2 regions of the Blautia sp. KLE_1732_HM_1032 genome follow, and region 1 is predicted to be linked to the other one. Evidence: riboswitches for the same ligand, from Rfam matches in the RefSeq annotation. Region 1 holds a riboswitch; the other holds the start of a gene.

The links. A riboswitch is a leader RNA that binds a small molecule or an ion and turns the genes downstream of it on or off. The one in region 1 is predicted to bind thiamine pyrophosphate.
Region 2: it holds a riboswitch for thiamine pyrophosphate, as region 1 does, so the genes downstream of both, thiS (sulfur carrier protein ThiS) here and thiW (energy coupling factor transporter S component ThiW) in region 1, are expected to answer to the same signal.

What each region holds. Positions count from the first base shown of each region.
Region 1 covers NZ_CP102266.1:3,483,847-3,490,459, reverse strand. Annotated here, with positions in the region: gene arfA (arabinosylfuranosidase ArfA) at 212-1,717, shown strand; partial or broken gene NQ489_RS16395 (aldo/keto reductase) at 1,788-2,778, shown strand; TPP riboswitch at 3,101-3,203, shown strand; gene thiW (energy coupling factor transporter S component ThiW) at 3,541-4,095, shown strand; gene NQ489_RS16385 (hydroxyethylthiazole kinase) at 4,058-4,960, shown strand; gene thiE (thiamine phosphate synthase) at 4,977-5,618, shown strand; gene NQ489_RS16375 (Lrp/AsnC family transcriptional regulator) at 5,719-6,165, opposite strand; gene NQ489_RS16370 (aspartate ammonia-lyase) at 6,565-6,613, shown strand, end outside.
Region 2 covers NZ_CP102266.1:71,217-77,829, forward strand. Annotated here, with positions in the region: gene tnpB (IS200/IS605 family element RNA-guided endonuclease TnpB) at 1-154, shown strand, start outside; gene NQ489_RS00280 (fibronectin type III domain-containing protein) at 438-1,556, shown strand; TPP riboswitch at 1,970-2,077, shown strand; gene thiS (sulfur carrier protein ThiS) at 2,326-2,529, shown strand; gene NQ489_RS00290 (thiazole synthase) at 2,693-3,478, shown strand; gene thiH (2-iminoacetate synthase ThiH) at 3,645-4,886, shown strand; gene NQ489_RS00300 (sulfate ABC transporter substrate-binding protein) at 5,502-6,518, shown strand.

The DNA of each region.
Region 1 (6,613 bases):
TCTTACCGGAAAAAAAGTCAACTATTTCGGAAGATAATCACTGGTATGGATAGAACAGGATGGTAAAATGAAACATAGAAACGGTTGATTTCCGATCTGTCTGAGAGTGTGTGAGCGAACAGAGGCGTAAGAGCCTGTATATGGCGGAATCGGAAACAGAGTCCAATGCAGTGGCAGGCAGAAAATAATAATTTACAGGAGGATTTTTACAATGAAAAAAGCGCAGATCATCGTGGACAAATATTTCCTCACCGGAAAAACAGACAAAAGGATCTATGGTTCCTTTATAGAACATCTCGGACGTGCGGTTTATGAGGGGATTTATCAGGAAGGCAGCCCCCTTTCTGATGAGCAGGGATTTCGGAAGGATACTCTGGAACTGGTAAGGGAGCTTCAGGTACCGATCGTTCGTTATCCGGGCGGAAATTTTGTATCCGGATTCCGCTGGGAGGACAGCGTCGGACCGAAAGCTCAGCGTCCGTCCAGACCGGAGCTGGCCTGGGGTGTCATCGAGACAAACCAGTTTGGACTCAATGAGTTTGTGGACTGGTCCAGAAAAGCCGGCAGCGATGTGATGATGGCAGTAAACCTGGGAACAAGAGGACCGGAGGATGCGAAAAATCTTCTGGAATACTGTAACTTTAAGGGTGGTACCTATTACAGTGATCTCCGTAAGGCCCACGGCTATGAACACCCGCATGATATCAAATTATGGTGTCTCGGAAACGAGATGGACGGTCCGTGGCAGATGGGACATAAAACTGCGGCAGAGTACGGAAGAGTTGCAGCAGAGACTGCCCGCCTGATGAAATTTATGGATCCGGAGGTTGAGACTGTTGCATGCGGAAGCTCCAGTCTGGAAATGCCTACCTTTGGCTCCTGGGAGTATACGGTTCTTGACGAGGCTTACGATCAGGTGGATTATCTTTCCCTGCATCAGTACTATGGAAATGCATCGGGAGACACTGCCGATTTTCTGGCAAGCTCCAAGGGCATGGATGATTTTATCTCAGGAGTGGTTTCCATCTGCGATGCTGTAAAAGCAAAGAAGCATGGAAAAAAACAGATCAATCTTTCCTTCGACGAATGGAACGTATGGTACCACAGCAATGAACAGGATAAAAAGCTGGAAAAATGGGTACAGGCGCCCCATCAGCTGGAGGATGTTTATAACTTTGAGGATGCACTTCTTGTGGGAAGCATGTTGATCACACTTCTCCGTCATGCAGATCGTGTAAAGATCGCCTGCATGGCACAGCTGGTAAATGTTATTGCGCCGATCATGACATCCGATACAGGCGCATGGCGTCAGACGATCTTTTATCCGTATATGCTGACAAGTGTGTTTGGAAGAGGAACCGTCCTTAATACACAGGTTCTCACACCTATATATGAAAGCAAGACTTATGGAGAAGCTCCATATCTGGATTCTGTGTGTGTCTGGGATGAGGAAAAGGATACGCTGACGATCTTTGCAGTGAATAAGAGTCTGGATGAGGATATGGAAGTTTCCTGTGACTTAAGACAGTTTGAGGGATATAAGATCGTAGAGCATATTGTACTCAATAATGACGATCTTCAGGCAACCAATACAGAGGCTCAGCCGGAGAATGTAGTTCCTGTAAAAGCCAGTGCAGAGTGCTCAAAGCTGGACGGCGGAAAACTGGAAGCAGTTTTTGCAAAACACAGCTGGAATATGATCCGTCTTGCGAAATAAGGGTCGGTGAAGTATAGTAAAAGCAGTTACAGAAAATGTAAATCATGCTACATTATGTGAGGCCTTTTTTATGTACACACCTGCAAAGGAACGCTACGAAACTATGGAGTACAACCGCTGCGGTGAAAGCGGCCTGATGCTTCCGAAGGTGTCTCTTGGATTATGGCATAATTTCGGAGATACTTCTGATTATGAAAACATGAAGCAGCTGTGCTTTACAGCTTTTGACAATGGTATCACACAGTTTGACCTTGCCAATAATTACGGACCTGCCTATGGAAGTGCGGAACGGAATTTCGGCAAGATCCTGAAAGAAGAACTGATGCCATACCGTGATGAGCTGATCATCACAACAAAGGCAGGCTATGATATGTGGGAAGGCCCTTATGGAAACTGGGGCAGCCGCAAGTATCTTCTGGCGAGCCTTGACCAGAGCCTGAAGCGCATGGGTCTGGAATATGTGGATATTTTTTACCATCACAGAATGGACCCGGAGACTCCGCTTGAGGAGACTATGGGGGCGCTGGCAACAGCGGTTCAGCAGGGCAAGGCCCTTTATGTGGGACTTTCCAATTATGATGGAAAAACCTTAAGCCAGGCGGCAGCGATTCTGAAGGATCTGAAATGTCCCTTTGTGATCAACCAGAACCGGTATTCCATTTTTGACAGAACTGTGGAAGAAAACGGCCTCAAGAGAACCACCGGCATTTTGAAAAAAGGTCTGATCACCTTTAGCCCTCTTGCTCAGGGACAGCTGACAGACCGTTACCTGAACGGGATCCCGGAGGACAGCCGTATCCGCAAAGATGGAAGATTCCTTAAGGAAAGTGTGCTGACGCCGGAGCGTCTGGATCAGATCCGGAGACTGAACGATCTGGCAGCCCAGCGTGGAGAGAAGCTGGCTGATATGGCGCTTGGCTGGCTGCTTCAGCATAAGGAAGTTACCAGTGTTCTGATCGGAGCTTCCAAGCCGCAGCAGATCCTTGATAATGTGAAAGCGATCCACTGTGCACCGTTTAACAGCTGAGGAGTTGCGTCTGATCGACGAGATCTCAAAATAAGATTTATATACTTCCTGTTTTACTATGAAAAGTAGTGAAGCAGGGAGTTTTTTATGTCGAAATAATTGTTTAACTGAATCAGGAAAGTCTCCGGGTTACTGTTCACTGGTAATATTCCGCGAGGTGTTTTTTGTGAGCGAAGGTCACAGAAAACCCGAGACATACCGCGCGAATTTATGCGATTAGCATAAATTCTGTGCATCGCGAAGCGTGTTGCTGAGAACGGAGTGAACAGTAACGTCTCCGGCGGGAGTGCAAAGAGCAATAAGCAGTGGAGGTTTGACAACGGGATAGGTGTGTGCTATATTGAAAAACAGAAAAGAAAAGAGCCAGCGGGAGCTTGTGTGACAGGCTGAGAGGAAGATAGATCTTCGACCGTACCTGATTTGGGTAATGCCAACGGAGGGATTGTGATTTGAGAGCGTGTCTCCGTGGAGTTTTCCATGGGATGCGCTCTTTTCGGATGCAGGAATGGAACTGGAATGGTCTGACAATGTGGGGATGTGAAAGTGACAGAGACTGCATGTGGAGCTTCTGTGAAAGAGCGGGCAGGAAGGGGAGCGCCTTAATGTCTGGCAGGAGAGTGATATTCCGGAGGATTTTTCCGGAAGGATCATGTAAGCGATGGGAATCCGTGTTTTCGGAGTGAGAGGAAGTAAGGGAACTTCGACCGCCAAAATCTAAGGGCAGACTGCAGCAGACGGGAAGCTTTTGCCCGGATCTGACAGGGCTCTGCCTGATATTTCAGGGAGGAAAAACACAATGGAAAAACAAAGGATGCACACGCTTCGTATGGTAATGCTGGCAATGATGGTTGCGATCGGTGTCGTTATTTCACCGATCCTGAGGATTGAGGGAATGTGCCCCACGGCGCATCTTGTCAATATCGTATGCTCGGTTCTGATGGGACCGTGGTATTCCCTTCTCTGTGCGACCATGATCGGCGTGATCCGTATGATGTTCATGGGAATCCCGCCACTTGCACTGACCGGTGCAGTATTTGGCGCATTCCTTTCAGGTGTGTTCTACAGACTTTCCAAAGGCAAGATCATCTGCGCGGTGATCGGTGAGATCTTTGGAACAGGTATCATCGGATCCATGGTTTCTTATCCGGTGATGGCATTCCTGATGGGAAGAGGCGGACTGACAGCATTTTATTATACGCCGATGTTCCTTGCAGCAACCACAATGGGAGGATGTGTTGCCTATATTTTCCTGAAGGCTCTGAGTAAAGCAGGTCTTCTGGTGAAATTCCAGGCAGCTTTGGGTTCAAAAACATATGAGACAAAGAATTTTACAACTGCGAAAGCGAATTAAAGAAGAAAAGCCGCTGATCCATTGCATCACCAATCCGATCTCGATCCATGACTGTGCCAACGTGGTCCTTGCAGTAGGTGCAAGGCCGATCATGGCGGAGCATCCGGCAGAGGTGACAGATATTACGGCATCGGCTGGTGCGCTGATGCTGAATCTCGGGAATATTACCGATGCCAGAATCGAGTCAATGAAGCGTTCTATGAGAACCGCGATGGAAAATAAGATTCCGGTTCTTCTGGACCTGGTAGGGGTTGCATGCAGTGATCTCAGGCTGGATCTGGCGAGGGAGCTTTTAAGGATCGGTCATCCGGCAGTGCTGAAGGGAAATATGTCAGAGCTTCTGGCTGTTTCCGGGCTGCCGTCTCATGCGATCGGAATCGATGCGGGTGTCGAGGATGCTCTGACTGAGGAAAATATCGATGGAGTCAGTGAAGTGCTTAAGGCTTTTTCCAGAAATAATCAGGCAATCGTGCTGGCTACCGGGAAACAGGATTTTGTTACGGATGGTGAACGGGTTGTTCTGGTACAAAATGGCAGTGCGGCGCTGTCCGGGATCACAGGAACCGGCTGTATGGTCGGTGCACTGACTGCGGCGTTTTTGCCGGGGTGCGAAGATAATATTGCGAAAGAGATGACGGATAGTATAGAGGCAGGTGTCTGGTCTGGCGTTGAGATGGAATTAAATGGGAGATCCGGGAATTATCTGGCTGCGGCAGTGCTTGGTACTGCACTTATGGGTATCGCCGGCGAGGAAGCGGAGAAGATTTCCCGCGGTCCGGGAAGCTTTCAGGTAAATCTGCTGGATGAGATCTATGGGCTTTCGGATCGACAGCTGCTGGATCTGTTGAAGATTGAAATGTACTGAAAAAGAGGGGATTAGGATGGATAGAAAAGATTTGGATGTAACGTTGTATCTGGTGACGGATAGTTCTTATCATACGGAGGAGTCTTTGCTCCGTACGGTTGAGGAGGCTTGTAAGGGTGGCGTGACTCTGGTCCAGCTTCGCGAGAAGAATAAGGGTGGACGGGAGTATCTGGATAAGGCTTTTAAGGTGAAGGAGATCACAGATCGTTACAATGTGCCGCTGATCATTGATGATCGTGTGGATGTGGCGCTGGCCTGTGATGCGGCTGGTGTGCATGTTGGAGCTTCTGATATTCCGGTTGCTGTGGCAAGGAAGCTGATGGGACCGGATAAGATCGTGGGGGCTACTGCCAAGACGGTGGAGGCTGCTGTGAAGGCTTATGAGGCTGGTGCGGATTATCTTGGTGTGGGGGCGATTTATCCTACTACTACTAAGGTGGTGACGATCCTTACCAAGGTTTCTACGTTGAAGGATATCTGTGAGGCGGTTCCGATTCCGGCGGTTGCGATCGGGGGATTGAATGCCGGGAATATGGATGTGCTTGAGGGTGCCGGTATGAGTGGTATGGCGGTTGTTTCTGCGATCATGAAGGCGGAGGATCCGAAGAAGAATGCGCGGGAGCTGAAGGAGAAGATTGTTGCTTTGATGGGAAAGTGATTTAGGAAATGAAAGGAGAGCAGTGGTGGATTTGAGGTTCATTGCTGTTCTTTTTTTGTTGAAATACGGGCTGGTTTTTCAAGGCGGCAGGGGAGGGTGGTTACTCCACCGGCAGATCTCTGTGTTCTACGCTGGTGGAGAATACGATCTGTGTTTTGGTGCGGCCGAACTGCTGGAGTTCGTTGATGAAGTGGTCCAGTTCCATGGTGGAGCGGAAGGCTACTTCGATGAGCATGGAGTAATCGCCGGTGACGCAGTTGCATTCGATGACGTTTGGGATGGACTGGATGAAGGGATAGAAGTCTTTTTTTTGGTTGGGTTCTACTTCCAGGTTGATGAATGCTTTTATATGATAACCGAGAAATACCGGGTTGATCTGGGCGTGGTAGCCTGTGATCAGCCCGTTTTTTTCGAGGTGTTCGATCCTGGCGGAAACAGCGGGGGATGAGAGGAAGACTTCCTTTGCGATTTCCTTTACCGGGGTGCGGGCGTTTTTCTGAAGCATTTCGATGATCTTTCGGTCGATGTTGTCGAGTTTGTGTTCCATGTAGAATGTCTCCTTTCGATGAAAAAATGTCATTTGTAACTGGTACAGAGCTGCGTAGGGAAGTGGATTGAAAATATGTTTTTCTGTATTGATTATACTGCGTGTGTTATCACAACACAAGAAACGACTTAATAAAAATAAGAAAAATAAAAGAAATTCTTAAAAAGATTAATATAAACTATTGAAAAACACGGATAGTCGTGGTTTTCTATTAAAAGTATTTACAAGCCACAAAGAAAGTGTTAGCTTCTTAGGCATCAGAAAAACAGCTGCTGATAAAAATGAAAATAACAGAATGATTTGTAAACAGTGAATATCCGTCGGACTGAAAAAGATGAGATCAGAGGGCGGAGCAAATCAGATGTGCACAGGATCAGAAGAAAGAAGAGGGATGACAAAATGAAAACAGAAACAAGACTGGAAGCAGATTCGATCGGAACTATGGAAG
Region 2 (6,613 bases), 320 kb from region 1:
TCAGACCTGCAGCTGTTGTGGCTACAGAGATCCACGGATAAAAAATCTGGGCATTCGTATCTGGGAGTGTCCCAAATGCCATGCGGTTCATGACCGGGATACGAATGCAAGTATCAATATTCTGAAAAAAGGACTGCAGATGCAGTCTGCATAAAGATAAAAACTGTACCGTAGGGCATACGGGAACAGTATAAATATAGCTTGTGGACACTGTGTAAGACATTGCAGTACCGTAAGGTGTTTGCCAATGCAGTAGTGGGAGAAGCAAGAATCCCCCTGCTTTAGTTGAGGGGAGTGTCAAGCCATTGTAGAAACTGCCGAATTTCACCAAAAGCCCTGATTCGGCGAAAAATATCATAGCAGGAATAATTTTTATAATGTATACTATATTTGTTAGGGAATCCAGATATACCACAAAGCAGAAAGGAAAAAAGCGTATGAGAAGAAATTGGAAAAAAGCTTTATGTGGCATTTTGACAGGTTTTATGCTTGCAACGGCGGCACCAGCTGCGGTTCCGGAGTTGATCAGTGCGACAGAAGTACAGGCGGCGATAAACGTAGCAACGCCGGCTATGTCTTCTATTAAGATCTCCGGCAGGAATAAGATTATTTTCAGCTGGAAACAGGTAAAAGGAGTTGCCGGATACCGGGTATACCGCAAGACCGGAAACAGCGGATGGAAAGCAGTAAAAACCCTCACAGGAAGCAAAAATGTTACGTTTACCGATACAAAAGTAAGTACCGGAGTAAGCTATACTTACACAGTGAGAGCTTACCGGAAATCCGGAAAAAATACGATCTGGAGTAGATATAATGAAAAAGGTCTGACAGCAATCGCAGGTCTGAATTATCTCACCCTGAATAAGACCAGCCTGACACTGGCATCGAAAAAAACTTATACACTGAAGATCAAAGGCACCAGTCTGAAACCGTCATGGAAGAGCAGCAACACAAATGTTGTCAAGATAACTTCTGTCGGAAAGATCACCGCGGTAAAAACAGGAACAGCGGTTATCACAGCGACTCTTGGTGGCAGAAAATTCACCTGCAAGGTTACTGTAAAGAATCCGACCTCGGCTAATACCAGATTGACGCAGAATTATAGCAAATTGAAAAAATACATCAGTCAGAAAGGCAAATATACTGAAGACGGAAATCAGTTTATAAATGTCAAAGTAGATAAAGAAAGTACTCTGATGATCGGTTATCTGAAGAAAGAAGATAAGATAGATATTGGGATGATGCTCTCTATGCCTTCAGATGGAATCCTTGCCGGACTGGATATTATCGGAAACTGTGTGAAATCTGATACGGTCAGTGTGAAGTCCGCCCTGTCTACAAATGAAGTCTTTCTGCTGGTGACTTCTTCTACAAAAGCATCTGCTTATAAAGGTCAGAATCTGACTTTCTTGTATACAAACGGAAAAAAAGCGATGACAGATCTGCAGGATTCTTCCAATATTATGATGAAAGCGACAATGAAAGTAGCAAATGATTATCTGAAAAAGAATTTAAATCTGACAATGAAAGATCTGGGATTCACTGCTTATAAATAACAGTAACATCCTATGATGATGCCGTTAATAAAATTCGGTTGACAAATTAGTATAGAAAGCATAAGATGATAGTAGCTAAGAAATGTGATGAAATTCAAACATTGGCAAAAACGAAAACCCCGGAAGTCTCGCACACTTCCGGGGTTTTCTATGCCGTTATGTAAGGGGGCTTAAGCCTTTCAGGCTGTTACTGCCTGTCGTTTCTGTCCAGCCATTTGCGAATATAGTAGCTAACTATATCCGCCGTAACAGAAACAAAAAATGTGATGATTAATTCGCACACTGGACTTCACCTCCTTTCTGCTGGAGGGTTGGCAGCATTAACAGTGTACTATAGTTTAGAACAAATTGGAACTATTGTGAGAAAATTTAATACTCTTGACATTGATCATAATTCGTCTTATACTAACTCATGTAAATAACAGGGGAGCTTGTGATGGCAGGCTGAGAGGAAGTCTTCAACTTCGACCCTTATACCTGATTTGGATAATGCCAACGTAGGAACGTATAAGATGAATTTACGGGAGATACTTTGGTGTATCTCCTTTTTTATTGGATGCGGATGTTTTTATCCGATTGAATACGTAAGATCAGGATTTACAGGGAAGGGATCAAGAGCGAACGCTTTTAACCCCGGTATCGACAATTGAATATTGGGAAATTTGAGAGTGAACTGAGTTCATGAAGGGGTGCACCACCGCGGGTGTATTTCTTTGTGAACTCTTTTTTATTGACGAATAGCTTTTGAAGTTTCCGGAAAGGAGAGATCATGATCACAGTAAATGGTGAAAGCAGAACATTGGAAAAGCCGGTGACAGTAACAGAATATCTGGAAGCATGTAACTATGTTCCGGTGCAGGTTGTAGTAGAGCTGAATGAAGAAATCATTAAGAGAGATACTTACGATACAACAGTACTGAAAGATGGCGATGTTGTGGAGATTCTGCAGTTTATGGGCGGCGGAAGCTGCTGATGTCGCTATAGAGATAAAATTAGGTATATATACCACGGCAGTAACTGACAGATAAGTTACTGAAAAAATGCAGATGAAGAATGATCTGGCAGAAGAAGGTGCTGGTTATAAATCGGTGGAAATATTTTCTGCAAACAGACATAAAGAAAGGTGGACATAAAAAATGACAACAGCAAACACAAATGAAGACAAACTGATCCTGGGAGGCCATGAGTTTACTTCCCGTTTTATCCTTGGTTCCGGGAAATTTTCCCTGGAGCTTGTAAAAGCATGTATTGAAAAAGCAGGAACTCAGATCGTAACACTTGCCCTGCGTCGTGCAAATGAGGGTGGACTTGCGAACATTCTGGACTATATTCCGAAGAATGTTACTCTTCTTCCGAATACATCAGGAGCCAGAAATGCAGAAGAGGCAGTTCGTATCGCAAGACTTTCCCGCGAGCTTGGATGCGGAGATTTTGTAAAGATCGAAGTTATCCATGATTCCAAATATCTTCTTCCGGATAACTACGAGACCATCAAGGCAACAGAGATCCTTGCAAAAGAGGGCTTTGTAGTTATGCCATACATGTATCCGGATCTGAATGCAGCCAGAGATCTGGTGAATGCAGGAGCTGCCTGTGTAATGCCACTTGGCTCTCCAATCGGTTCCAACAAAGGAATCTGTACAAAAGAATTCATCCAGATCCTTATCGACGAGATCGACCTTCCGATCATCGTGGACGCAGGAATCGGCCGCCCGTCACAGGCATGTGAGGCTATGGAAATGGGTGCTGCAGCAGTTATGGCAAATACAGCCATTGCAACTGCAGGAGACGTCCGTGTTATGGCGGAAGCCTTTAAGAAAGCTATTGAGGCAGGAAGAAGTGCATATCTTTCCGGTATGGGAAGAACTCTGGAGAGAGGTGCAAGTGCATCCTCACCGCTGACCGGATTTCTTCATGAGTAAAATTGATAAATGAATGATTGAACGCAGAACACTAAGCGGGGGACAGGAGCTGCCTGTGTAGTGAAACACAGGTATTGTCTGGTTTCAATCGAAATTGAGTTTACAGATATGCAGCAGTGAGGACCAGAGTATTGCTGCAATATATGAGAGGAGCGACATAAGAGTAATGGCAGAGACAGTACAGGCCAGTCAGCAGGACGGCCATTTTAATGAAAGTATCGTAAATGAAGAAATTCTGGAAGACATGAAAAAGAATCGTATCGACCACATGAAGTACCTTCCGGATATGGAACAGCTGGAAGAGTCTGATGTGATGGATCAGGTTATTTCCGCAATGAACGCATATGATTATGATAAGTACACAGAAGCGGATGTACGGAGAGCGCTTGTTCATGACAACCGTACACCGGAGGATTTTAAAGCACTGCTTTCACCGGCAGCGCTGCCTCTTCTGGAAGAAATCGCACAGGCTGCACGGATCGAAACAAGGAAACATTTTGGAAACAGTATCTGCATGTTTACACCGATCTACATTGCAAACTACTGTGAGAACTACTGTATTTACTGTGGATTTAATTGCCACAACAAGATCCGCCGCGCACAGCTGAATGCAGATGAGATCGAGAAAGAGATGGCAGCCATTGCAGAAACCGGACTCCAGGAGATCTTGATTCTTACCGGAGAGAGCAAAACGAAATCTAATGTGGAATATATCGGAAAGGCTTGTGAGATCGCCCGGAAATATTTCAAGGTAGTCGGTCTTGAGGTGTATCCGATGAATTCTGATGAGTACGCATATCTTCACAAATGCGGCGCAGATTATGTGACAGTTTTCCAGGAGACTTATAATTCTGATAAATACGAAACTCTGCATCTGGCAGGCCACAAGAGGATTTTTCCATACAGGTTAAATACACAGGAGCGTGCGTTAAAAGGCGGCATGCGAGGTGTTGGTTTTGCGGCACTTCTGGGACTGGATGATTTCCGCAAGGATGCTTTTGCAACGGGATATCATGCATATCTTCTGCAGAGAAAATATCCACACGCAGAGATCGCTTTTTCCTGCCCGAGACTTCGTCCGATCATCAACAACGACAGGATCAACCCGAAGGATGTACACGAACCGCAGCTTTTGCAGGTAGTTTGTGCATATCGTCTGTTTATGCCGTTTGCAAGTATTACTGTATCCACCAGAGAGTGTGAGCGTGTCCGTGACAATCTGGTGAATATCGCAGCAACCAAGATCTCTGCAGGTGTCAGCACCGGAATCGGAAGCCATGTGGATGATATTGAGGATAAAGGTGATGATCAGTTTGAGATTTCCGACGGAAGGTCTGTGGACGAAGTTTTCAACGCCCTGAAAGACCACGGCCTGCAGCCGGTGATGAATGATTATATTTATCTGTGAGATGAAGGCGGCGAAAGAGGATCACGCAGACTACCGAGGATAACTTCTGTAGAATATGTGGAAAACCATTCGCCCGAAAGATCGATTTTTCAGGGTGAGTGTGGATAACTGTTTCGGAAGAATGAATGCAGAAAGATTTTTAGCAAACAGAGGACAGTGCTGGAAGAATTTGTCGTCAGAACAAGAGTGATTTTTCAGTCCGGGTCTGATAAAATGGATATAACCCGGTTTATCTTAAAGAGAAAAATGCAGATGAGGTTTTTGTCAGAATGAAAGAAAAGCAGCTGCATGGAGAAGAACTGACCAAAGAAGATCTCAAACGTGCTGTCAAAGATGAAGCTTACCGCAAAAAACTCCTGGAAGAGCTGACTTCACAAGGTTGATTGCGTTTTCACAAAATCTTTCAACGGTGATGAAGAATATGCAAAAAAGAGTGCGAAATCTATGAATAACAGCTAAAAAGCAGACATAAAAACCTGTAAAATCCGCAAAAATATCCCTGATTCCGAAAACTCCTGAAAACGGTTTCCAATCTAATAGTTTTCATATGTACTTACTCATGTTTATAATAGCCCCAACAACAAAACATGAGGCAAAACACAGGAGGTAAGTATTATGAAAAGAAGATGGAAATCAGCAGTAGCAGCTCTTGCAGCAATAGCAACAATTGGAAGCCTTACAGGCGTAACCACCTATGCGGTGGACAGTGTCAGCATCACCAATGTATCTTATGATCCGACCAGAGAGCTTTACGAGCAGTACAACAAGAGCTTCCAGGAACACTGGAAGGAAAAAACAGGCCAGGATGTGGAGATCACACAGTCCCATGGTGGTTCCGGCAAGCAGGCACTTGAGGTTGCCAACGGACTGGAAGCAGATGTGGTAACACTGGCACTGGAGTATGATGTGGATGCGATCCAGGATGCAGGACTCATCGATGACGGATGGGTGGACGAATTTCCGGAGGACAGCGCTCCCTATACTTCGACGATTGTATTTCTTGTGAGAAAAGGAAATCCGAAGAACATCAAAGACTGGGACGATCTGGTAAAGAAAGACGTAGGTGTGATCACACCAAACCCGAAAACCTCCGGCGGAGCAAGATGGAACTATCTGGCAGCCTGGGCCTATGCAAAAGATAAATATAACGGAGACGAGGACAAAATTAAAGAATTCATCGGAGATCTTTACAAAAACGTACTTGTCCTGGACACCGGAGCCAGAGGCGCAACGACCTCCTTCGTGGAAAACGGACAGGGTGATGTACTGATCGCCTGGGAAAATGAAGCCTATCTTTCCGTAAAGGATTATCCGGACGACTACGAGATCGTAACACCAAGCATCAGCATCCTTGCACAGCCATCTGTAGCAGTAGTCGATAAAGTCGTAGACAAAAGAGGCACCAGAGATGTGGCAGAGGAATATCTGAATTATCTCTATTCCGATGAAGCACAGCGGATCGCCGGTGATAATTATTACCGTCCGTCAAACCAGGATATTCTGAAGGAATACTCCGATGTGTTTGACCTGGACATCAATCTTGTCACCATTGATGATTTCGGCGGATGGAAAAAGGCACAGGAAACACATTTCTCAGATGGAGGGATTTTTGATCAGATTTACGAAGGATAGACAGCAGAAGATATAGTTGGACACAATAACACAAAGAAGCTGCAGAACAGTGAAAAAACAGAGTCTGCAGCTTCTTTTATGTAAATATTGTGAAT